4 regions of the Bacillus sp. 01N42_2 genome follow, and region 2 is predicted to be linked to each of the others. Evidence: riboswitches for the same ligand, from Rfam matches in the RefSeq annotation. Region 2 holds a riboswitch; each other region holds the start of a gene.

Region 1 (5,913 bases), 200 kb from region 2:
TTTATGCTTGCGAGTGGATTCAAGGGTGTTGCTACTATTTTATGGCAGATTATGCCGTTCGGAAAGAGTCATTTGAAGCATTTTCATAAAAAAGGCGCAATCTATTGCACTAAATAATTTCAAATAATTGGATGGTTCAACGGCTTTTATTTTGATTCGGCACCAGCTGACGCTATAATTGGAAATGGGAAAGGAGAAGAGGTATGAAGATAAGTGAAGCATTGTACGACTATTTTTCCGAACGGGTGGATCAAATTGCGAAAGAATGGATTGAAACGATGGAAGATTCGGATCCGAATTCGATTTACTCTTTGACAAATCCCGTCATCATAGAAGAGCTGATGGAGCAAGATAAAGAATTTTACCGGCATATTAATAAAATGTATATCATGCCGGAAAAAGAATTTTTAGAAGAGTTCGAGCGATGGGTGATTGAGCTTGCGAAAGACCAGAAGCATCTGGATACCCCGGTCCAGTATGTGGTCCGTGAATTCATGAGAAACCGGAGACTGTACATCAGTTATTATGATGCGTTTGCCGATAAACATGAATCTTCGTTTGCCGAGGGAGAAAGGAAGAGATGGGAGAATTTAATCGTTCAAGTATTTGATTTTACGATTTACACCTTTGTCGATCACGCCGAATATAATTCGAAAATGCAGCTGAATGCGCAAAGAGAAATGATTTTAGAATTAAGCTCGCCGGTTATTACGCTGAGCAATCGGACGGGGCTTCTGCCGCTTGTCGGCAATATTGACACGGAACGCGCCAAATACATTCTTGAAAATACGCTGAGTACATGTGCAAACCGGCTGATTGAGCATCTGTTAATCGACTTGTCGGGCGTAGTGGTTGTCGATACAATGGTGGCGCACCAGATTTTTAAATTAATTGAAGCGCTGAACCTGATCGGCGTTTCGTCCACTTTATCCGGGATCAGGCCGGAAATTGCCCAAACCGCCGTACAGCTCGGCATTAATTTCTCGGATATTACGGTTAAATCCAACCTCGCCCAGGCTCTCAATTATCATCAGTAACATACATATAAGAACAGGCTGCCGAATCACTCCGGCGGCCTGTTTTTATACAAACAACAGTGAAATGAGACAGCTTGCGCCGAATAAAAGGAGCACGAGCATGAAAAAGAACCAGTCGGCGCGGCGCACAGTAACCGTTCTGTAAAACGTGCGGTTTCGGCTCCCTGTAAAGCCTTTAGATTCCATTGCGATCGCTGTGCGTTCCGCCTTTCTGATGGCGCCTGCCAAAAGCGGGATGGTAAAGCGCCTGAAGGCAAAGAGCTTTCCTTTCAGCCCGGAATCAGATGCCGCGCCTCTGATTCTGTGCGCCTGTCTGATAATCAGGATTTCATCTTTCAGAAGAGGAAGAAACCGGAACCCGGCGATCACGCCGTAAGCAAGCTTCGGCGGGAGCTTACATTGCTGAATCAGACTGAGCATAAACAGAATCGGATCGGTTGTGAAAAGAAACATCATCGACAAAGCGGAAAAACATAAAATACGAAACGCGATAGAAATCCCGAGCGCCGCATTATCACTGTTGACGGCAATCGGTCCGAGCTTAAACAGCAGATTGCTTTCGGTTGTCGGGACGTTTCCGAATACGACGGCTGTCCATAAAGAACCGAAGGCAAGAATGACAAACGGAACCGTAAACAGCAGCCATTTTTTCAGCGGCACACGTCCCGCCAAGAGGACGCCTCCGGCAATGATAATATAAAACAAAGCAGGCGTGTACGGGTTATAAATAAACGAAAGCATAACAACGCATAACAAAACAGCCGCCGCCTTAATTGACGGGTTAACAGCCTCCAGCCGCAGGTTCATTTCTCCGCCTCCTGTCGTGTTTCATCCATTCATACCGCAGGGGCAAAGCTAAATGCGCCCGCTCCGCGATTCCGATATGATCAGAAAACAATGAGTCGGGCGTTCCGCGGTACACCAGCTTCGTGCCGCAGAGCACAAGGATCGTATCGGCATAATCTGAGACGAGCTCCATATCATGTGTCACCATTAAAACGGCCGTTCCTTCCTTTTGGATCTCCTGAAGCATCAGCATGCACTCACGCGCCGTTTTTGCGTCCTGCCCGAAAGTCGGTTCATCAAGCAGCAAAACTTTCACCTGATGCATAAGCATCGTGGCGACGCTGAGCCTGCGTTTTTGTCCTTGGCTTAAAGAGAATGGATGCTGTGAGGCATAGCGTCTCAGGCCGAACCGGGTTAAGAGCTGAAGAGCTTTCTCCTTTGCGGCTTGACCGTTTTCAAAGCCGAACAGCAGCTCTTGAATGACGGAATCTGTGACAAACTGGTGTTCAGGATTTTGGAAAACATACCCCATCAGCCGCCGAAGCTCTTTTTCCGAATAGGAATCTACCGGTCTGCCGTCTATTTTGATGTCTCCGCTCACAGGACGGATGAGCTTGGCCGCGGCGGACAGGAGCGTTGATTTTCCGGTTCCGTTAGGGCCGGCAATCGCGGTGATTGACCCTTTTTTTACGGAAAAGCTCACGTCCTGAAAAATGATGTCTGTTCCTCTTATGAATGACAGCCCGTGAACACTCAGCGCGTCCTCTGCCGAAAGCGCGGCGGGCCGGGGGCCGGGAAAGGGCGGTACAGGTTCTTGAAACAGTCTTTCTTTGCACAATGTAAAAGGAATGCTGACGTGCTCCTGCAATGAGATCACCCGCGGAATCGGAATGCCGAGCTGCGTCAGCTCTTCAAGTTTTGTTTCAAAGATCGCGCCCGTCTCTCCGTCCATCACTTTCTGACCCGTTCCGTCAAGGACAATTGTCCTGTCCATCCACGGCGCCCAATGATCAAGCTGATGCTCGATAACAAGAAGTCCGAAGCCTTTTTGGGCCTGCAGTTCTTTGATCAGCCGCACCAATTCACGCACGGAATATGGATCAAGCTGTGCCGTCGGTTCGTCTAAAATAATGAGTTCCGGTTCCATCGCAATGATACAGGCGAGCGCGACCTTTTGTTTTGAACCGCCTGACAGCGAGGCGATCGTCCGTGTTTTCAGATGAGTGATTTCTAATTTTTCCAAAACGTCCTCAATAATTAAGTCCATCTCTTCTTTTGTATATTGCAAATTTTCCAGACCGAAGGCTATTTCATCTTCAACCGTCAGCATGCAAAACTGCTGATCCGGATCTTGAAACACGACCCCGATGGATCGGGCGGCGGGTTCTGACAGGTCCGAAAGAGGTGTTCCGTATAAGGAAACGGTTCCCGTTTGAACCGCATCGCAAGCTTCCGGGTACAGACCGTTTAAACAAAGTGCGAGCGAGCTTTTGCCGCATCCGCTCGGCCCGAGCAATAAAACCCGTTCTCCTTTGCGGAGCTGAAATGACACGTCTTGAAAAACCGGCTTCTCATCCTGCTCATAAGAAAAGGTAAGACGGCGGGCCGATAGAAGGGGTTCAGATGCCTGCATCTTGATTCACCTGTTTCTTTTTCTTCTTGAATTCTTTTCCGAGCGCCATGCCGTTCAGCACCCCTGTGTAAGCCAGCGCATCACTGATTGCTTTGCCGAGAAGGCCGGCAAGAAGCGCACCTGAGACCAGGCGGATGAGAAGCATGACGGCTAATAAACCCGGATTCAAAACAGAGTATCCGGAAATGAACAAGTCATAAATGAAGCTCGCAACAGAAGACCCCATACCGGATAAAAGGAGCACGGGCAGGGTATACACCCGCCAGCGTGTCGCAAAAAAGACCGCTTCCGCACCGATTCCCTGCGCGATGCCGATCAGAATTACCATCGGCCCTGACGGATTTCCGAGTAAACACTCCACAAACGCGGCGATGATTTCAGAAATGAGCGCCGCTCCCGGTTTTTGAATAATGTAGGCGGCAATCACCGAGACGATAAACCAAATACCGTAAATCGGTTCGTAGCTCATCCGGCCGAAAAACCCTGCCGCTATATTGCTTGCATGAGTTGATAATAAATAAACGACAGCAAATACAACACTGATGACGGACATGACGACAATTTCTCTCATTTTCCAATTTTTCATTGTGATCTCCTGCTTTCTTATCGGATAGTCGTATGTATGAAAGAGTTGATTTTACGAAAGACGATTGATCGTAAGTTTCATATTGCAGTGTCCTCCCCCGTTTTTTAATGAAAAATAAAAAACTGCATATCCGAGGGAATATGCAGCAGCAGAACGAAAACGCATGGAAAAAACCCTGCGCTCCGGTCAATCTGCACTTCCCCACGCTGGTATTATCCAGATCGGGTTATAAGGGATCAAAACACGCCTGCCGCATGTTTTATCTCAGCCGATAACAGCACCCCTAGTGCGTTTCCTATACAGTTTTTTATGATGACATCATCATAGTTGATCATGTCTGATTTGTAAACAGCCTTTCTCTAAACAGAGTTTGGAATCGGACCGGAAGATCATTCATAAAGATAAGAAGAGCCCTTTTGATCAAAAGGAAACGGAGGACATCTATGTTTGTTCATACAGTGCAGTCTGGCGACTCGTTATTTTCCATCAGCAGAAAGTACGGATACCCTGTTGACAGCATCAGAAGCGTCAACGGGCTTGAGGAAACGAATATCGTTCCGGGGCAGGCGCTTTTGATCCCTCTTAATGAATATACGGTTCAGCCGAATGATACGTATGCCGTTATCGCAAGTAAAACTTATGTGCCGCAGATGCAGCTGATGCAGGCAAACCCGGATATTCCGCCGAACCGGCTGCGGCCGGGTTTGAAAGTGAGAATTCCGGCTATCTCCAACTATCTGGCGGGAACCCTGCAATTTTATGTCATTCGGACACCTGAAGCGGACAGAGAGCTCATTAATGATTTTGCACCCTATTCATCGGCGATTTCTTTGTTTGAATATCATTTTGGCCCGAACGGAGATATCATGAATGATTTAAACGACAGAACCGCGATAGAAACCACATGGCAAAACAGGGTGCGGCCGCTTGCGGTTATCACGAATCTGACAGAAGGAGGGTTCAGCCCGGAATTAGCCCATCAAGTCCTGCAGAACCCGACGGCGAGAACGAACCTCGTCAATAATATCGTCTACCTGACCGTAAGAAAGGGATACGGCGGTGTCAATATTGATTTTGAACGGATCAGGGAAGCCGACCGGGACCTGTTTACAGGATTTCTCCGGCAGTTAAAAACCAGGCTCTCAGAGCATCAGCTCGCGCTAACGATATCGGTTCCGGCGAAAACAAATGAAGCGGTGCCGTGGCTGAGGGGATATGATTACGGCGGAATCGGAGCCGTCGTCGATTATATGTTCATCATGGCGTACGACTGGCACCATGCCGGCAGTGAGCCTGGACCCGTAGCGCCTTTGACGGAGGTCAGAGAAACCATCAATTTTGCCATCAGCAGGGTGCCGAGAAGAAAGGTGATTCTCGGTGTGCCGCTGTACGGATATGATTGGGTGATTCCGTACCGCCCCGGGACGATCGGATCGGCGATCTCCAATCAGCGCGCCATGGAAACCGCCATGAAATATCAATCAGTGATCCGCTACTCTCAGAGGGATCGTTCCCCTTACTTCCGGTATACGGATGAAAATGGAAGAACGCATGAAGTATGGTTCGAGGATGTGCGGAGCATGAGTGAAAAAATGGTTCTCGTGCGGGAATTCGGACTGCAGGCGATCGGCGCGTGGCAATTAACGCTCGGCTTCAAACCGGGTCCGTGGCTGTTGCGGAACTTTTTCACCATCCGAAAGATATGACTGCATTGCCCCGCTTTTGCGGAGAGTTTTTCTTTCTTATGATAACGGATCTTCTTTTGGACAATCTAAAGTTGAAAAGGAGGTCTGTTCTGTGAAGAAAAGGGAAGAGCAGTATATCAACGAGGCTGAGTATGTACCGCACCCGACAAAAGAAGGGGAATACGC
Region 2 (5,913 bases):
TTATATGTCGTAATTGATCAGCAACACGCAAGATAACTTATGCCTCCTTCATTCCGATAAAGGACATCATGCGTCCCGTTTTTCCTTTGTCGCGGCGATGTGAAAAGAATAGTTCACGCTCTTGTTCGGTGCATAAACCGCTGACTGAAATGTTTTCTTCCGGAATGCCGCAATGTATCAGAAGAAGGCGGTTGACCTCTTTTAAATCAAGCTGATACCGGCCTTTTTCCGTTTCGCGTATGGCGGATTCTGCGGAAAACGGCAGCGCCCGGACTTCATTGATGACGCGGTCGTCGACGGTATAGCTGTCCGCGCTGATGGACGGACCGATGACGGCCTGAATATCTGTTAAGCGGGAGCCTTCTTCGGTTACCCAGCGTTCCGTCATGATGCGCCCGATTTGTCTGACCGTCCCATTCCATCCGGCATGGGCAGCGCCGATCATTGATTTCACCGGGTCATAAAAATACAAAGGCACACAGTCTGCAAAACACAGGGCCAAAAAAAGATTTGTATCTTTCGTATAGAGCCCGTCCGTCCCGCGGAATGCGGAGGAATAGTCTCTCGCCCCTTTTCCTTTATCTCCCGCTGTCACGCATCGGACGCGGTTTTCATGTGTCTGATCGGCGAATACCCAGGAATCCAGATCAGTACCGCATAAGGACGCTATGATTTCACGGTTTTTCACAACATCATGAGCTTCGTCCCGGACGTGCAATCCGGTATTTAATGACTCATACGGAGGATTGCTGACACCGCCGTTTTTCGTTGTGAATCCGGCGATGACCTTTGTGTTATGCTGATTCACACGGTTCCAGTCTTCTATCATGAGTGCCGAGGGGGTGGTAAAACTAAACGGGTGATATGTATTCATGAAGATCCAACCTTTCGACAAACATTAAAAAGCGAATTTCCCACTCATTTTAACACAATTTTAAGCATACGTTTAGCGGCTGATTGAAAAATGAGATAAATAAATGTGCCGGAAACATTGAGATTTCCGGCTTTTTACAAGTAAAGGGAGGATTATGCTCCCCCCTTTGGTTCGTTTACACGCACTAAGATGACATCTTCCCCAATTTTAACTATATTTCGCCAAGGAATGATCATTTCCTCTTCTTTTCCGAAAAAACCGAGAACTTTTCCGCTGCCGCCTAAAATAATCGCCTGAATTTTTCCCGTTGTCACGTTAATATCAATATCACCGATGCTTCCGAGTTTTTTTCCGTTCGACACGTTGACTACATCTTTTATTTGAAATTCAGATATGCTGATCATTTGTATCACGCCCTTTGCCCGTTCTTTTTCCTATTATATGAGCGGCCGGGCTGAACCTTGTCACATCGGGCAATCTTTTTTGCGGCTGCACCAGGTGTGGATAAATCTCAGCATGATTTTCGTATAGTCCATCAGCTCATCGACGGACACTTCTTCGTTTACGGAATGGGCGTTTTTTAAATCGCCGGGTCCGTATATGACGCTCGGAATCCCGGCATGATAAAGCCATCCTCCGTCTGTTACGGTTTGGGAAACATCAATGACGGGCTCCTGTTGTTTGACGGCTGAGTGCGATTCCGCCAGAACAGAAACGGCCGGATGGTCCGGGTCGATTTCCAGCGCCGGGAACACCTCTCCTCTGTCTTCAATCATGGAAGACCCGCCCCATTTGAATACCGGCCTGTTTTCCCTGAGCCACAGATCACCGTCAGAGACACGATTGATATAGTCTTCGATTTCTGCCGCAGCTTGTTCGTGCGTTTCGTTCGGGTAAAAGTGGACAGTAATCCATAATCGGCATTCATCGGCGACAAACGCTGCGTGCCTTCCCCCTTCAATAACGGCGGGGTTGATCGTATTGGTGCCTGGCGCAAAGCCGGGATAGCTTTTCGTTACTGCCCAGTGGCGTTCCAGCTCTCCCAAGGCAGTGATGATTTTCGCCATTTTTTCGATTGCGCTCGCTCCGAATGTGCCTCCGCCCGCATGAATCATATTGCGCCTCATGCCGTCATGAAATGTTTGTTTGCTTTTCAATTCTATCCAGCCGGTGATGACTCCGCCCTGCCCTTGAATATGCAGGCTGCTCGTATCCGCGACAACCGCAAAATCCGCGTGATAGCCGGGTTTGCAGCATTCCAGCGTCCCCGCCTCGCCGACTTCTTCTCCGATCACAGACTGTACAATGAGGTCGCCCGCAAGCTCAATGCCTGCATCATGTATCAGCTTCAGAGAAAATAGAACACACGCCAATCCGCCTTTCATATCAGCGGCGCCTCTTCCGATCAGCATGCCGGCTTTAACGAGCGGCTGAAACGGGTCAGAGTCCCAGTCTTCATCCCTGACTTCGGCTACGTCAATGTGTCCGTTTAAAATCAGGCTTTGATGCCCGCTTGAATCTGTCCCTTTTAAAACACCGACTACGTTCGGATCTTCCGGGTACACATCCCACATATCGACCGAGCAGCCCATTTCTTTTAAAAATCCGGCCACCCACTTCTGAGCTTCTGCTGTATTTCTTGCAGGCGGAGCCGGTGTCGGAAAAGCAATCAACCTTTCAGCAATATGTATTAAATCGTCCCGCCGTTTATCCGCCTGCTGCAGCAGCATGTCAAGCTGGTTCATTGAACATCTCTCCTTTTGCTGTATTAAAAAACCCGTTTCATCAAATGAAACGGGTAAAAACGGATTTTCCTCCGCTTTTTTCACCGCTTCCCTCCGCCGGCATGATCCGGATCAGGTCCGTTAAGAGTTGAGACCAACGTCTCTCTCAGCTGCATGTCAGCAGCACCCCCAGGGTGAATTGATTTTATTTGACGGATGATGCCGCTTTTGCACGCGTTAAAAATGGACGGCCGTTGTTCCATAAGACATTGACAGGCATATCGAAAAACGCTGTAAGCCGCTCGTCAGAAAGCATGTCCTTGATTTTCCCGGCAGCGAACACCTCGCCTTGTTTTAAAAGCAGCGCCTGATCAAATACCGGCAGAATTTCTTCAGCATGATGAGTGACATAAAGGATGGACGGCGCATTTTCTTTTTCAGCGATCGACGTTATCGTATCCAGCAGCTGCTCTCTTGCCATAAAATCGAGACCCGTCACGGGCTCATCCAAAATCAGCAGTTCCGGATCAGCCATAAGCGCCCGCGCAATCAGCGCTCTTTGCCTTTCCCCCTGAGATAACGTTTCATACCGTCTGTCCGCGTAGCTGATGGCGCCTAAATCTTTCAGAAGACCGATCGCTTTTTCCCTCACTTGTTCACTCGGTGTTTCATAAAGCCCGATTGAAGCGTACGCGCCGCTGAGGGCGATTTCAAAAGCGGAATCCGCGGCATATAATTTGTGCTGCAGACCCGCTGAAACAAGACCGATTTTTTTTCTGAGCCTGTCACCGAGCTCTGTTTTGCCGAATTGATGACCGAGCACCTGCATCTCTCCTGAAGTGGGAAAGTAATAAGAACATAACATATTCAGCAAGGCTGTTTTTCCGGCTCCGTTCAGTCCGAACAGCACCCAATTTTCGTTTTTCTCAACGCGCCAGTTGATATCTTTCAAAATCCATTGGCCGTTTCTTTTTAATGACACATTGTCCAGCTGTAAAATCATTGCAGTTCCCCCGTTATTTGTTTCAATTTTCTTAAAACTTTTACACATTAGAATACATCACTTTTTCGCAAACGTAAACCGGCGCACGAAAAAAGCCTTTAAAACAATGTTTAAAGGCTTTCTCCGTTATTGATGGATATTCTTATTCATTTGTTTAATGGCTGCCTTTTCAAGCCTTGAGACCTGAGCTTGGGATATGCCGATTTCTTCTGCGACTTCCATTTGGGTTTTCCCCTGGAAAAAGCGCTTTCGCAAAATCATTTTTTCCCGTTCGTTCAGTCTTCTCATGCCTTCTTTCAGAGCGAGCTCCTCAATCCATTGTGTATCCTTATTGCGCTCATCGCTAATCTGGTCCATCACGTAAATCGGATCGCCGCCGTCATTATAAATCGGCTCAAACAGTGATACCGGATCTTGGATGGCGTCAAGGGCAAACACAATTTCTTCATGGGGCACTTCAAGAACTTTGGCGATTTCCTCTGCTGTCGGCTCCCTGCTTGTCTCACTGATTAACCGCTCCCTTACTTGAAGCGCTTTATATGCGATATCGCGAAGCGACCTCGAGACGCGGATCGGATTGTTATCCCGCAAATATCTGCGGATTTCTCCGATAATCATCGGTACAGCGTATGTTGAAAACTTAACATTATGGCTTAGGTCAAAATTATCAATGGATTTCATTAGTCCGATGCAGCCGACCTGAAATAAGTCATCAACATACTCTCCTCTGTTGTTAAACCTCTGAATGACGCTTAAGACAAGGCGCAGATTGCCGTTTACAAGCTTTTCCCTCGCTGAATCATCGCCCTCATCCTGCAATTGCTTAAACAGCTTTCTCATCTCTTCATTCTTGAGCACCGGTAATTTGGAGGTATCCACCCCGCAAATTTCGACTTTATTTCTTGACACGTTTTTCCCTCCCACTAGGAGCTGCTGTACAACGTTAAGTATCTCCTCGGGTGGGAAAAATATGCACCGCTATTTTACAGAAATAAACATCCGGCGCCGGCAATCCTTGCAGCAGTAAGGACCGTCAGATGGAAAAAATTTTACACCATTTTGTTAAACTCTTTTCTCAGTCTTTTAATAATCCGCTTTTCGAGCCGGGAGATATAAGATTGTGAAATCCCCATCATATCGGCTACATCTTTTTGTGTTTTTTCTTCTTCACCGACAAGCCCGAATCGCAGTTCCATGATCTGCTTTTCTCTATCATTTAATTGCTCAAGCGCTTTTTTCAAAAGTTTTTTATCCACATTGGCTTCAATGTCTTTTGTAATAATATCATCATCTGTGCCGAGCACATCCGAAAGCAGCAGTTCGTTTCCGTCCCAATCAATGTTCAGCGGTTCATCAAAGGACACCTCTGAACGGATTTTATTGTTTCGGCGCAAGTACATCAAAATTTCGTTTTCAATACATCGCGACGCGTAGGTTGCGAGTTTGATTTTCTTTTCCGGATTAAACGTGTTTACCGCTTTGATCAAACCGATTGTGCCGATGCTGATTAAGTCCTCGATATTGATGCCGGTGTTTTCGAATTTGCGGGCAATGTAAACGACAAGGCGTAAGTTTCTCTCAATCAGGATGGCCCGCGCCGCCTGATCCCCGCTCGGCAGCTTTAATAAGAGCACCTGCTCCTCTTCTTTAGACAAAGGCGGCGGCAGCGCTTCGCTTCCTCCTATGTAATATACTTCATCACTTTTCAGTCCGAGTTTCATCAGCCATTTATACCACAAATATGTCAGACGCAGCTTAAGTTTTTTCATCTTCCTCCCCCTTCTAAATACAATGCGTTTTGAGTATGATGAATAACAGACTTTTCGTCAGGATACATGCTTCACAGCCTTCCCGGTCAGCATCTTCGGGTGAACGATTCCGTCAAATTCACCGTCCGCTGATAATTGTTTCGCGCTGATGCCGATCAGGCATTTTTCACATGCAATCATCTCGTCTTTCGTTATAATCGTGACGTAATCCGGCTTTAAACAGAGTAAAAATTGATTGTCCTGGCCGACGCCCCTGTATGGAATCAGCCTCAGCTTATCCGCATGGCGGAATGAATCATCAAGCTGCTCTATCACTTCAAGCGGACTGGCAGATTTGATGATGTCCGTTTCCTTTTCACTGAGAATCGGAGCGAATTTGTCAATGTGAAGGATCATGACCGGCGTTTTTGTCAGCGGGTCATACAGCTGATTCCCGGAATCCACCAGGCCTTTTGCGCGGATTGTCTGTCCGCTGAATTCTGCCTGAACCATGACAAGTTCATCGTACTGAATGGACTTCGTCTCGATGTCTTCGATTCTCTT
Region 3 (5,913 bases), on a different contig from region 2:
ACACAGGCGCCGTACAGAAAAGGAATTCCTTTCTGTACAGCCGCATCGTTCACAATCAGCCTCGTTTCAAAGTTGTCAGTCGCGTCAATGATAAGAGATGCGTCACAAATCAGTCCGGGTGCGTTTTCCGCAGTGACATCCATGACAAATCCTTTCACATCTACATCGCTGTTTATGGATTTAAGCCGTTTTTCAGCTGCCGCGGCTTTCGGCATTTCCTGTCTGACATCATCTTCGGTATAAAGCTGCTGGCGCTGGAGATTACTCCACTCCACATAATCTCTGTCAGCGATCGTTACCTTCCCGACCCCTGCTCTGACAAGCATCTCTGCATTTGCCGCACCAAGCGCACCCGCGCCGATAACCACGGCATGAGACGACCGGAGCTTCTCCTGTCCGGAGGGACCGATCGGCTGATACAGCTCCTGTCTGGAATATCTGTCCGTCATACCGGAAGACCGTCCCGCGGACTGCTTGCAGTTCCGTAATCTTTCACCGGAATCCGCCCGGCTTCATAAGAAAGGCGGCCCGCTTCTACGGCAAGCTTCATCGCCCGGGCCATTTTGACCGGATCATCAGCGCCTGACACAGCGGTATTTAATAACACGCCGTCAGCTCCGAGCTCCATCGCGTAGGCGGCGTCTTTTGAAGATCCGAGACCGGCATCAACAATGACCGGCACCTTCGCCTGTTCAATGATAAAGGAAAGATTCAGCGGATTTAAAATTCCCTGACCGGAACCGATCGGTGAAGCGCCCGGCATAATAGCATGGACTCCGAGCTCCTCAAGACGCCTTGCGAGCACGACATCATCTGACGTATACGGAAGAACGATAAATCCCTCTTCAAGCAGCTGCTCTGATGCTTTCAGCGTTTCAACCGGATCAGGCAAAAGTGACCGGCTGCAACCGATGACTTCCACTTTTATCATGTCACAAAGTCCTGAAGCTTTGGCAAGCCTTGCGATTCTGACCGCCTCTTCAGCCGTTGCGGCGCCGGCTGTATTCGGCAGAAGCGTGTACTTAGACAAATCAAGCTGTTCGAGAAAGTTTGGCTGAGACTGTTCAAAGATGTTCATCCGCCTCACCGCAAAGGTTAAAATATTTGATTCCGAGACGGCCACCGCCTCTTTCTGAATCTCAAAACTCGGATATTTCCCCGTTCCTAACAGCAATCTTGACTGAAACTGTTTCCCGCCTATTGTTAACATCCTCATCCGCCTCCTACAAAATGGACAATTTCTATGACGTCGCGATCACATAAACTTGTGTTTTCATAATTCTTTTTTTCGATGATTTCTTTATTTCTTTCTACAACTACGATTCTTTGATCAAGCTGATACGATTCAAGCAAATCCTGAACCGTCCCCTCTTTTCGATTCCAATCAATTTGTTTTCCGTTCAGCTGAAGAATCATATTTGAACAGCCTCCTTGCGATCAATTCGAAACGCTTCTACCCATTCATGTTTAACCTGTCTTCCCAGGATCATATCCCGCACCATTTCAGCCGTTGCCGGAGCTAACAGGATGCCGTTTCGAAAATGGCCGGCGGCGAATATGATGCCGCTGTTATCAGGATGCCGCCCGATAAACGGCTTTCCGTCTTTTGTTCCCGGCCTGAGCCCCGCCCAAAAACGGTCTATTTTCATATGTTCGATGGCGGGAAGCATGGTTTTCGCTTTCGCAATGATAGCCTCAATCCCGCCGATGTCAGGCGTGTCGCTCCAGTCGCCCTGTTTCATCGTGGCGCCGATGACAAGCCGCCCGCTTTTTCTCGGAACGACATAACAATGATCATGGTAAAGGGTTTTGGTCAGCGGGATTTCGTCATTCCACACAGAGAGGCATTCTCCTTTCACAGGGAAAAAAGGCTGTCCCAAGCCGAGCTGGCTGAAAAACCGGCCGCTCCATACACCGCTGGCAACTGCGACTTTGTCAGCATAAACATCCCCACCGGACGTTGTGATGCAGTATTCTCCGTTCACCCGTTTTACGGAAGTGACTTGTGTATGCTCACATATGTCAGCGCCATAACGCCGCGCCCCTTTTGCATATGCTTTGCAAACATAGTAAGGTTCGACATGGACATCGTCTTTTATAAAATATGCGCCGAGAATGTCCTTTGAAGTGTAAGGCTCTTTTTCAAGAACCTCCTCCGCTGAGAGCCAAGTGACGGAAGATAAATCATCCATTTTCCGTAAACGGGTCATGTCTTCTTCTGTATACGCCAGTTTAAGCATTCCGCCGTTATGGCGCCTGATATTAATGCCGCTGGCTTCCTCAAGCTCTTGCCCCGCCGCTTCATACAGTCTTTGGCTGTGCATAGCAAAATCAAAAAACGCATCCCGGTTTTCACATTCCGCGTGAGCGCCAAGCATTCCCGCCGCAGCGCTTGTCGTTTTTCGGCCGACTTCCCCGGCTTCAAACAAGACAACGTTCTGCTGCGTCTTCGCCAGCTCATAAGAAATGGCGCATCCGATAATTCCGCCCCCGATAACCGCCGTATCATAGTGCTTCTTCATAATCAGCCTCCTTCACCGCGCGTGCATACCGTTTTGCCGCCTCCTCAGGATTTTCAGCTGAGAAAATGCCTGACATGACAGCAATTCCGTCCGGTTTCGCCTGCTTTGTGAGCTGGATCGTCTGCAGTGTCATTCCGCCGATTGCAATGACGGGGATGGAAAGCGTGCGTTTGATCTCTGAAAGCAGGCTGATGCCTCTTGCTTCAAGTCCTTGTTTACATTCCGTTTCAAACACATGGCCGAACACCACATAATCCGCATCTTCCTTTTCAGCTTGGATGGCTTCTTCCAGCGAATGAACCGAACGTCCGATATGAAGATGGGGAAATCTGCTTCGCACCTGCTTTACGGAAAAGCTGCTGGACGGGAGCTGAACACGGTGTATATTGGCAAAAAACGCGATATCCGCCCGATCATTGATGATCAATTTGTCCTTATCCGCACCGCCTCTTTTCAACAGTGACAAAAGCTGCATGATCTCTCCTGCTGTTTTATCCCGCTCACGGATATGGATAAAGCTTACTTCGCGCTGAATCGATAGAATATCCTCGGCCAGCTCGGCAACGGGTTTGCGATTATCAGTTACGGCGTGCAGCTCCAAAGGATTCCACCTCTTTTCCGCCCTTCTCGGACCAGCCTTCTTTTTGATAAGCCATTCCCCAAAATTGATATTCATAATAGCTTGAAATCACAAAATTCTCTTTCATTTTCGCGCGGATTTCCTCTGTGCTGTTTTCAGCAATCTCGTCAAAACGGCTGATCTGTTCTTCGACCTGCTGTCTGAACCAGTCTCCGCCGTATGTACCGATCCATTTTTCGTAAATCGGATGTTCCGGTTTACATTCCTTTAAGCGTTCGCCGACTTCATAATAAAGCCAATAGCAGGGCAGAAGCGCGGCTAAAATTTCTCCAAAATTCCCGCTCATCACCGATCTGTACATATGAGACGTATAAGAATAGGCTGTCGGCGCCGGCTTAAATGCCGCGCGCTCTTCTTCTGTAATCCCTAAAATCTCCGTAAATTCGCGGTGCAGCGCCATTTCCGCTTCATATGTGCCTTGAGCGTGGCCCGCCATCCTTCCCGTCGTAAACAAGTCTTCGGCATATGCGGCTGCAAACGCCTGAACTTTTGCAAAATGCGTCAAGTAGTAGGAATCTTGCAGTACATAATAACTGAAACGGTCTAACGGCAGGCTTCCGTCACCGATCCCTGTTACAAACGGATGAACAAAGCTTCCGTCCCACCATTCGGCTGCCGCCAGTCTGCATTCTTCAGAAAATGTCATAAAGTTTTCCCCCCTGATAAAATAAAAAAACCACTTTCCCGCATCGGAAAAGTGGTTTGGAATTTATCTGGATAAAAGGAACCCGAAAAATACCGCTCCACTTCCCTACGCAGGTCTGAACCTGTTCAAGTTATGAGGGTCTAAAAGTCTCACTTTTATCTCAGCCCTTATGAAGGACACCCCTAGTGGTCATACGATTGATCATTTACTTGTTATGCCTTCTATCTTATCACGAAATGCAATTTGGTCAAGCTTCAAGGATTTTTCTCAGCTCCGACACGTAGTTGCGCGAGCCCGTAACGATGAGACGGTCTCCTGTTTTCAGCCTCGTGTCCCCATGCGGAACGATGCTGTCCACACCTCTGAAAATCCGAACGAAAATCACATCGCCCATCAGCGGAAATTCGCGCAGAATAATGCCGTTATACGCCGTATTTTCCAGATTGATCTGATAAAGCGAAGACTCTTCATTCGTTAGAAGGTTCATCACGCCCGGCGCCTCAATTAATGCGCGCAAGAGCGTCTTTGTAGACAGAAGGATAGAAAAAATACTGATGCCCTCTTCCTTCAGTTTTGTTTCATGTTCAACCGAGCCGACGCTTGCGATGATGCGCTCAGTCCCTTTCTCTTTCGCCATTAAGGCGATTTCAGCGTTCACATCTTCATTTCCCGTCGCCACGACAAGAATATCCGTTTTAAAAATACCGTGCGACTCAAGCGTGCCGGGCTCGTAATCAGAAATCGTTTCAACAGAAAAAACAGATTCCGCAAGCTTTTCCCCGGCATTTTCCTGATACACATGGACGACCCGCACATCATATTCCTCATCAGGCAGCTCCAGCGTCACCGGAAGCGTCATTTGGTTGGCGCCGATAAATGTAATGCGCTTCTTTTCCTGCGGCGCACTTTGCCGCTTGAATAATTTTTTAAAGCCGACCGGTGTGATGATGCTGGCGATAACCGCAACCAAAGTCAGCGCGCCGGACATATTGGCGCTGATAATGTGAAGCCTTTCTCCGATCGTAGCCGCCGCGATAACAAGCGACAGCGTAGAAGTCAGCAAAAACCCCGAAGCAAACACGGTTCTTTTGTCATACCATTTCTTTAAATAAAACACCGGGAATATTTTGCTGATAAACAGCGCAAGCAGAAGCAGCGGAATCATCGTCAATGTTTTCGGATCTTGGAAGAGCGTCCATATGTCCAGCTTCACCCCGACCATGACGAAAAAGATCGGAATTAAAAACCCGTAGCCGAATGAATCCAGCTGCTCCACCATTTCTTTATTCGGCGACAGAAGCGATACCAAAACGCCTGCTAAAAATGCACCGAGAATATTTTCCGCCCCGAGAGATTCCGATAAAGCGACAAGCACGATAATCAGTGTAAAAATGGCTCGCGTGCCGATCTGGACGGTGCCTTTAGACATCGACTGCACAAACGAGCGGTGTTTAAAGATCCTGCCGAAGAAATACAGCACCACCCCCGCGGCAAAGAGAATCAGAAGAAGCCACATATTTCCGCTGTCTTCCCCGTAAAGAGAAGAGAAGAAAGCGAGCAGAATCATCGTAGCCAAGTCCGCAATAACGGCGACAAGCAGAATGATCTGGCCGATATTGGAATTCATGATCCGTTCTTCCTTTAAAGTCGGAACGACCACACCGAGTGATATTGTCGAAATAATAAGCGTCATTAAAAACGCGTTTTGAATAAAACCGGCTAATACAAAGGCATAGGACAGCAGCAATGATAAAATAAAGATGCCGAAAAATATGATCAATGCGGCAGAAAACGTATTGGGTGCTTCCTTGCCGTTCGGAAGGAATTGTTTTTTCTTCCCTTTCTCAAATGACGAAAAGTCAATTTCCAATCCGCTTAAAAACATTAAAAAGATAAAGCCGAGAACAGACAGCGTCTCCAGCCACGTGTCTCCCTGAACGACGAGATTCAGGCCGCTTTTTCCGATAATAAGCCCCATGATGATTTCCGCGACAACGACCGGAATGCTGAGCTTAAACCGATGTAAAAGGAGCGGCGTCAAAAAAGCGACGATCAGAACGACGACTAAAGAAGCGACTGATGTGTGTTCCATTTGTAAATACCTC
Region 4 (5,913 bases), on a different contig from region 2:
CGGCCACCGGTATAAGAAAGCTTCTACATATGTAGAAGCTTTTTTTGTTGTATGAAAATACCCTCCAAGGCTTGTGAAAAATGATAAGCCTGCGGGCGGTTCAGATCCCATACCAGTTTATTATTAGCGATCGGGGCTGTGTTTGCCAGTGGTAATACGGTGTTGGGGATTGATGTGGTGAAATATGCCCGTTCGAAGCTTGTTCCGGTACTGTTGCGGGGATCTCTGTTATTTTATGCGGTGTCTTTTCATTTTTCAGATAGCAATGCGAAAAATATTAAAACGGCGGCATCCAAAACGGAATACCGCCTCTGTTATACTTGAGAAAAAAGAGGTGATGACGTTGAAGCAGATTATTGCAATGGGTGGCGGGGGATTTTCCATGGAGCCGGATCATCTTGTGCTGGATCAATATATTTTAGAGCAATCGGTGCGGTCAAAGCCGAAAGTTTGTTTTTTGCCGACGGCAAGCGGAGATTCGGAGAATTATATCGGCAGGTTTTATCAGGCCTTTCAAAGGCTGGAGTGTAAGCCAGATCACTTGTCGCTGTTTAAACCGCCGTGTTCTGATCTCAGGTCCTTTCTCATGAAGAAAGATATCATATATGTCGGCGGCGGCAATACGCGCAATATGCTTGTCTTATGGAAAGAATGGGGGCTCGACCTTATTCTGCGTGAGGCTTGGGAGAACGGTGTAATCTTGGCTGGTCTCAGCGCCGGGGCGATTTGCTGGTTTGAAGAAGGAGTGACAGATTCGTCAGGAGAGTTGAGAGAGTTGCAAGCTTTAGGGTTTTTGCCTGGAAGCTTTTGTCCTCACTATGACGGAGAAGCGGAGCGCCGGCCGGTGTATCACCGTCTGATTTCAGAAAACAAACTTCAGGAGGGCTATGCCGCTGATGACGGCGCTGCGCTTCATTATAAAAACGATCAGCTGTTCCGGTCTGTCTCTTCCCGGGAAACGGCAAAGGGTTACAGGGTTTTTGATACTGAAGAAGGCGTAAGGGAAACAGAGCTTCCAGTCATTCTATTATCTGAATCTTGATAATATACTTTTTTTTCTATGCAAATTATGTTACGATGAAACCGAAATGAATAGTTACTGGGGGTGCCCGTCTGAGCGGGCTGAGAGAGAAGCGGCGGCTTCTTAACCCTTTGGACCTGATCTGGTTCGTACCAGCGTGGGGAAGTAAAGGTTTTATTATTGTTGTGGAAAACAATAATAGTTTCTTTCTGACTGCAAAACCGGGTTCTCCAATGAATCCGGTTTTTTTGTGCTGGTGCTGAGCTTGGTTCTGTTATTCAAATGGATAAGGGAGAGATTTGTATGCAAAATCAATCAGTACAGCAAGCGAACATTTCTATTATGTCGAGTTTTTCAGGCAGTAAAAAGGTTTATGTAAAGGGTTCTTCGCCTGACATACGAGTGCCGATGCGGGAAATCAGCCTCAGTCCGACAACGGGGGCGTTCGGGGAAGAGGAGAATCCGCCGGTCCGTGTTTATGATACGAGCGGACCGTATACAGACCCAGATGTACAAATTCAAATTCATGAAGGTCTGAAACCCCTCCGCACAAAGTGGATTACAAAGCGCGGCAATGTGGAGGAATATAACGGACGGGCCGTGAAACCTGAGGACAACGGCTATAGAAAAGAAGGCCGTGCCGCCGAATATCCCGGTTTACAGCGGAAACCGCTGCGGGCCAAGGCAGGGAAAAACGTTACACAATTGCATTATGCGAGAAAAGGCATCATTACGCCGGAAATGGAGTTTATCGCAATTCGCGAGCATGTGTCTCCCGAATTTGTCAGAGACGAGGTAGCCAGCGGCCGGGCGATCATTCCTTCAAATATTAATCATCCTGAAAGTGAACCGATGATTATCGGCCGGAATTTTCATGTGAAGATCAATGCAAATATCGGCAACTCGGCTGTTACATCTTCTATTGAAGAAGAAGTTGAAAAAATGACGTGGGCGATTCGCTGGGGCGCCGATACGATGATGGACTTATCCACCGGGAAAGATATTCATACGACACGTGAATGGATCATCCGCAATTGCCCAGTACCTGTGGGGACGGTGCCGATTTATCAGGCGCTTGAAAAAGTAAACGGCATCGCCGAGGATTTAACGTGGGACATTTATCGAGACACATTGATTGAGCAGGCGGAGCAGGGCGTGGATTATTTCACCATCCATGCCGGCGTATTGCTTCGTTACGTCCCGTTAACGGCCAAACGCACGACGGGAATCGTATCCCGCGGCGGGGCGATTATGGCGCAATGGTGCCTGGCTCACCATCAGGAAAGCTTTCTGTACACGCACTTTGAAGAAATTTGTGAAATTATGAAGACGTATGATATTGCATTTTCTCTTGGAGATGGGCTGCGTCCCGGCTCGATTGCGGATGCTAATGATGAAGCGCAGTTTGCGGAATTGGAGACTCTCGGAGAATTGACGGAAATCGCGTGGAAGCACGATGTGCAAGTGATGATTGAAGGACCGGGGCATGTGCCGATGCATAAAATTAAAGAGAACATGGACAAACAGCTGGAAATCTGTAAAGAGGCGCCTTTTTATACACTCGGACCATTAACGACTGATATCGCTCCGGGCTATGACCATATCACTTCGGCGATCGGCGCGGCGATGATCGGCTGGTACGGGACGGCGATGCTTTGTTATGTCACGCCGAAGGAGCATTTGGGCCTGCCGAATCGTGATGATGTAAGAGAGGGAGTCATTACGTATAAAATCGCGGCCCATGCGGCAGACCTTGCCAAAGGGCATCCGGGTGCTCAGATCCGTGATGATGCTCTGTCTAAGGCGCGGTTTGAATTCCGGTGGCGCGATCAATTTCATTTGTCGCTTGATCCTGAAAGAGCAATGGAATATCATGATGAAACGCTGCCGGCTGAAGGCGCAAAAACGGCTCACTTCTGTTCGATGTGCGGCCCGAAGTTTTGCAGCATGAGAATTTCTCAGGATATTCGCGATTATGCGAAAGAAAACGGTCTGACTGAAGACGAGGCCCTCAATGAAGGATTAAAAGAAAAAGCAAAAGAGTTTGTCGAGAAGGGAAGCCATTTATATCAATAAAAAAGAAAAGATGAGGATGGAGTGTGTCCATCTTCATCTTTTTTTAGAAAAACGGTGACCGGCGAAACGGCGGAATGCTCTGCTCAAAGCGGAATACGTTTTCCGGGTCATACTTCGTTTTGACTTGACGGAGGCGGTCAACATTTCCTCCGTAATATGTCCGCAGCCAGTTTCTGATGTCTATATCAGGCCAATTTACGTAATCCCCCATCGTTTCTCTTGAAAGAGACGTTCTCAGCTCTTCGATCCAGCGGACGTTTTGTCTTTCCTCTTCAGGAGATGTCCAGTTTGTTATATATTCCTGGGCAATGATTGCGTCGCGATAGTAGAATGCCGTTTGATCCGGAGCGATCCGTCCGGCCGCCCCGCCGAGAGATTGCTGCCAGACACTGGCGTTTTTATTCGGAGCGTGCTCCAAGTAGTATTTTAAAGCAGAAATTGCGCGTGTTGACAATGGTTTTTCAATAAAGGATCCTGACCGCTTCATCTTTTGCGGCTCATTGCCTCCCGGGCTGTTAAAAAAGGCTGCCGCTCTGATAAACGGAACTGTCTTGACCATGCCGCTTGTCGGGTTTCCCGCTTTCATTAACGGAGCCAGCAGTTCTTTCAGCTCATTTTTTGTTCCGATAAATTGGCCGAGCGCTTCTATGCGGTTGACTTCTTTAGGCCAAAACTGAATGGATGAAGTAAGACGGTTATCTGTAAATGGAGCCCAGTTCTGCCACGTATTAAATACCTCCTCGAAATCATCCCAGCCCCAAGTGACAGAAAAAATAGTTACGTACGAGATCGGCAAGGCTTTAAACACCATCGATGTGACAATGCCGAAGTTGCCGCCGCCTCCGCCCTGAGACGCCCAAAATAAATCAGGATGCTTTGAGCGGTTGACTGTTATCAATTCAGCACCCGCTTTTTCGTCTGCTGTGATCATCTCGAGTTGGAGGAGACGATCGCAAGTCAGGCCGGCAGCCCTTGTTAAATATCCGATTCCTCCTCCGAGCGCCAGCCCCGTGATTCCCACATTTGCAATGGTTCCCGCGGGAAGAGTCAAGCCGTACCGCCAGAGTGTCCGGTACACTTCTCCCAAATCGGCACCCGCTTCAATCGAGACCAGCCGCTTATCTTTATTCACTCTTATTTTCTTCATTTCACTGAGATCAATGACAAGCCCGTCATTTAACAGGGAAAAATTCTCGTAGCTGTGTCTTCCGCCTCTGATGCGGAAAGGCACGTTATTCTCACGCGCCCATCTCAGTGCATTGACGGCATCATGTTTGTTTTGGCAAAACACAATGATGTCCGGATATCTTTGCAGGCTTAAGTTGATATTGGTTCTTGCTTCATTATAGTCCGGGTCATCTTTTCTGACGATGCGCCCGGTCAATGTTGTCTTTTCCACACTATCACTCTCTTTCATCGGGATCTGTTATTTCTTCTAACATATGCGGAAAAATAAGAGAGTGTATGAGGAAAACCCCCGGAATGAAACGATATTTTAAATTATAGTTGACAGGTAGGGATTGTATGAATTAACATAGTCAGTACATATTTCCAAACGTTGGCTGATCGGATCACCGAAGGCTCTTATCTTGTAAACAGATAAGGGCCTTTTTTTGCGTGAAAGCCATTGGATGAAAAGCGGAGGGATGAAAAGTGGCGTTAAAAAAGGCATCACATGTGCGCAAAAAAAGTAAAAAGCGAAAAAAGTACAGAAAACACACATTGAATTTCGAACTGCTTGTGGAGAAAAACAAATGGGAGATTATGAGAAGTGAGGAACAGATGGAGCAGATTTATATAAAGATAGATGAAAAGCATGCGGGGGTTCGATCAAAATGAAGGGGAACACTTTGAGGATGAAAACAATGGGCATCATACTCGCGCTGTCGGTATCATTCATATTATCAGGGTGCGCGCTAGGGAGTGCCGGAGAAGAACCGTCTTCTGCGGCGGATAAAAAACAGGAAACACGTATCGCCCATGTCAAAACAAAGAAATTTAAAGCTTCTCATCCGGAGGCGCTTCCCGTTAAGTCGAAAGCCAGAACGGACACTTTTGTTGCGGGGATTTCCGCGCCGGGGGGAGTGTTTCTGCCGTACTTTTATGAAAACGGCTGGGATGGAAATGCGACAGATCCTATTTTTGAACCGTTAGTCAAGCTGGATAAAACGGGTAAGCCCGCACCGGCTCTTGCTGAAAGCTGGACTGTTTCCAAAGATCAGCTTACCTACACGTTCCGCTTAAGAAAAAATCTCGTTTTCAGTGACGGTTCGCCGCTCACCGCAAAGGATGCTGCATTCACTTTAAAACTGCTGCATGATCCCGCTTACGCAGGCTATGAAGATATCACCACGGCCTATATTAAAGGCGGCAAGGCTTATAAAGAAGGAAAAGCAAAGACGATAGAGGGCATTCGCGTCCTTGATGACAGAACCATTAAAATCACCACTGAGAAAGTCAGTGCGAAGTCGCTGCTTCTTTTAGGCGGGCAGGTGCTGTCGGAAGCTTACTACGGAAAGAATTATCGATTCGGCAAACTGGATTATTTAAAAGAGCTTTATGCCAAACCGCTCGGAGCAGGGCCTTATCAATTTACAGAATACCTCCCGGGACAGGAAATACGCTATCAGGCTAATAAACACTATTATTCCGGAAAACCGAAAACAGAAAAGCTGATCTATAAAATTATTGATCCGTCAACTTCTCTTCAGCTGTTTGAAACGGGTGATCTTGATTACGCTTCATTTTCTCCTGATGATGATACGGTTGAGCATTTAAAAAGCCTCGGTTTTGCGAATATAAGCGTCTCGGTCGTG

The links. Region 2 has a riboswitch for thiamine pyrophosphate ahead of AC1DN5_RS05710 (acetylornithine deacetylase). Riboswitches for the same ligand answer to the same signal wherever they lie in the genome.
Region 1: another riboswitch for thiamine pyrophosphate. It lies ahead of AC1DN5_RS06750 (ECF transporter S component); the one in region 2 lies ahead of AC1DN5_RS05710 (acetylornithine deacetylase).
Region 3: another riboswitch for thiamine pyrophosphate. It lies ahead of tenA (thiaminase II); the one in region 2 lies ahead of AC1DN5_RS05710 (acetylornithine deacetylase).
Region 4: another riboswitch for thiamine pyrophosphate. It lies ahead of thiC (phosphomethylpyrimidine synthase ThiC); the one in region 2 lies ahead of AC1DN5_RS05710 (acetylornithine deacetylase).

What each region holds. Positions count from the first base shown of each region.
Region 1 is NZ_JBFTRO010000002.1:607,291-613,203, reverse strand. Features, by position in the region: gene AC1DN5_RS06765 (STAS domain-containing protein) at 204-1,037, shown strand; gene AC1DN5_RS06760 (energy-coupling factor transporter transmembrane component T family protein) at 1,083-1,844, opposite strand; gene AC1DN5_RS06755 (ABC transporter ATP-binding protein) at 1,819-3,456, opposite strand; gene AC1DN5_RS06750 (ECF transporter S component) at 3,443-4,042, opposite strand; TPP riboswitch at 4,224-4,337, opposite strand; gene AC1DN5_RS06745 (glycosyl hydrolase family 18 protein) at 4,486-5,748, shown strand; gene AC1DN5_RS06740 (transcriptional regulator SplA domain-containing protein) at 5,840-5,913, shown strand, end outside.
Region 2 is NZ_JBFTRO010000002.1:405,286-411,198, forward strand. Features, by position in the region: gene AC1DN5_RS05695 (YggS family pyridoxal phosphate-dependent enzyme) at 1-31, opposite strand, end outside; gene pgeF (peptidoglycan editing factor PgeF) at 38-874, opposite strand; gene AC1DN5_RS05705 (YlmC/YmxH family sporulation protein) at 1,027-1,278, opposite strand; gene AC1DN5_RS05710 (acetylornithine deacetylase) at 1,339-2,619, opposite strand; TPP riboswitch at 2,691-2,799, opposite strand; gene AC1DN5_RS05715 (ABC transporter ATP-binding protein) at 2,804-3,601, opposite strand; gene sigG (RNA polymerase sporulation sigma factor SigG) at 3,728-4,510, opposite strand; gene sigE (RNA polymerase sporulation sigma factor SigE) at 4,651-5,370, opposite strand; gene spoIIGA (sigma-E processing peptidase SpoIIGA) at 5,428-5,913, opposite strand, start outside.
Region 3 is NZ_JBFTRO010000005.1:258,298-264,210, reverse strand. Features, by position in the region: gene AC1DN5_RS13605 (thiazole biosynthesis adenylyltransferase ThiF) at 1-449, opposite strand, end outside; gene thiG (thiazole synthase) at 446-1,216, opposite strand; gene thiS (sulfur carrier protein ThiS) at 1,213-1,416, opposite strand; gene thiO (glycine oxidase ThiO) at 1,413-2,522, opposite strand; gene tenI (thiazole tautomerase TenI) at 2,506-3,123, opposite strand; gene tenA (thiaminase II) at 3,101-3,808, opposite strand; TPP riboswitch at 3,894-4,002, opposite strand; gene AC1DN5_RS13575 (monovalent cation:proton antiporter family protein) at 4,056-5,900, opposite strand.
Region 4 is NZ_JBFTRO010000005.1:1,203-7,115, forward strand. Features, by position in the region: tRNA gene AC1DN5_RS12235 (tRNA-Leu) at 1-12, shown strand, start outside; gene AC1DN5_RS12240 (Type 1 glutamine amidotransferase-like domain-containing protein) at 344-1,042, shown strand; TPP riboswitch at 1,092-1,202, shown strand; gene thiC (phosphomethylpyrimidine synthase ThiC) at 1,325-3,097, shown strand; gene AC1DN5_RS12250 (FAD-binding oxidoreductase) at 3,141-4,496, opposite strand; gene AC1DN5_RS12255 (FbpB family small basic protein) at 4,751-4,936, shown strand; gene AC1DN5_RS12260 (ABC transporter substrate-binding protein) at 4,933-5,913, shown strand, end outside.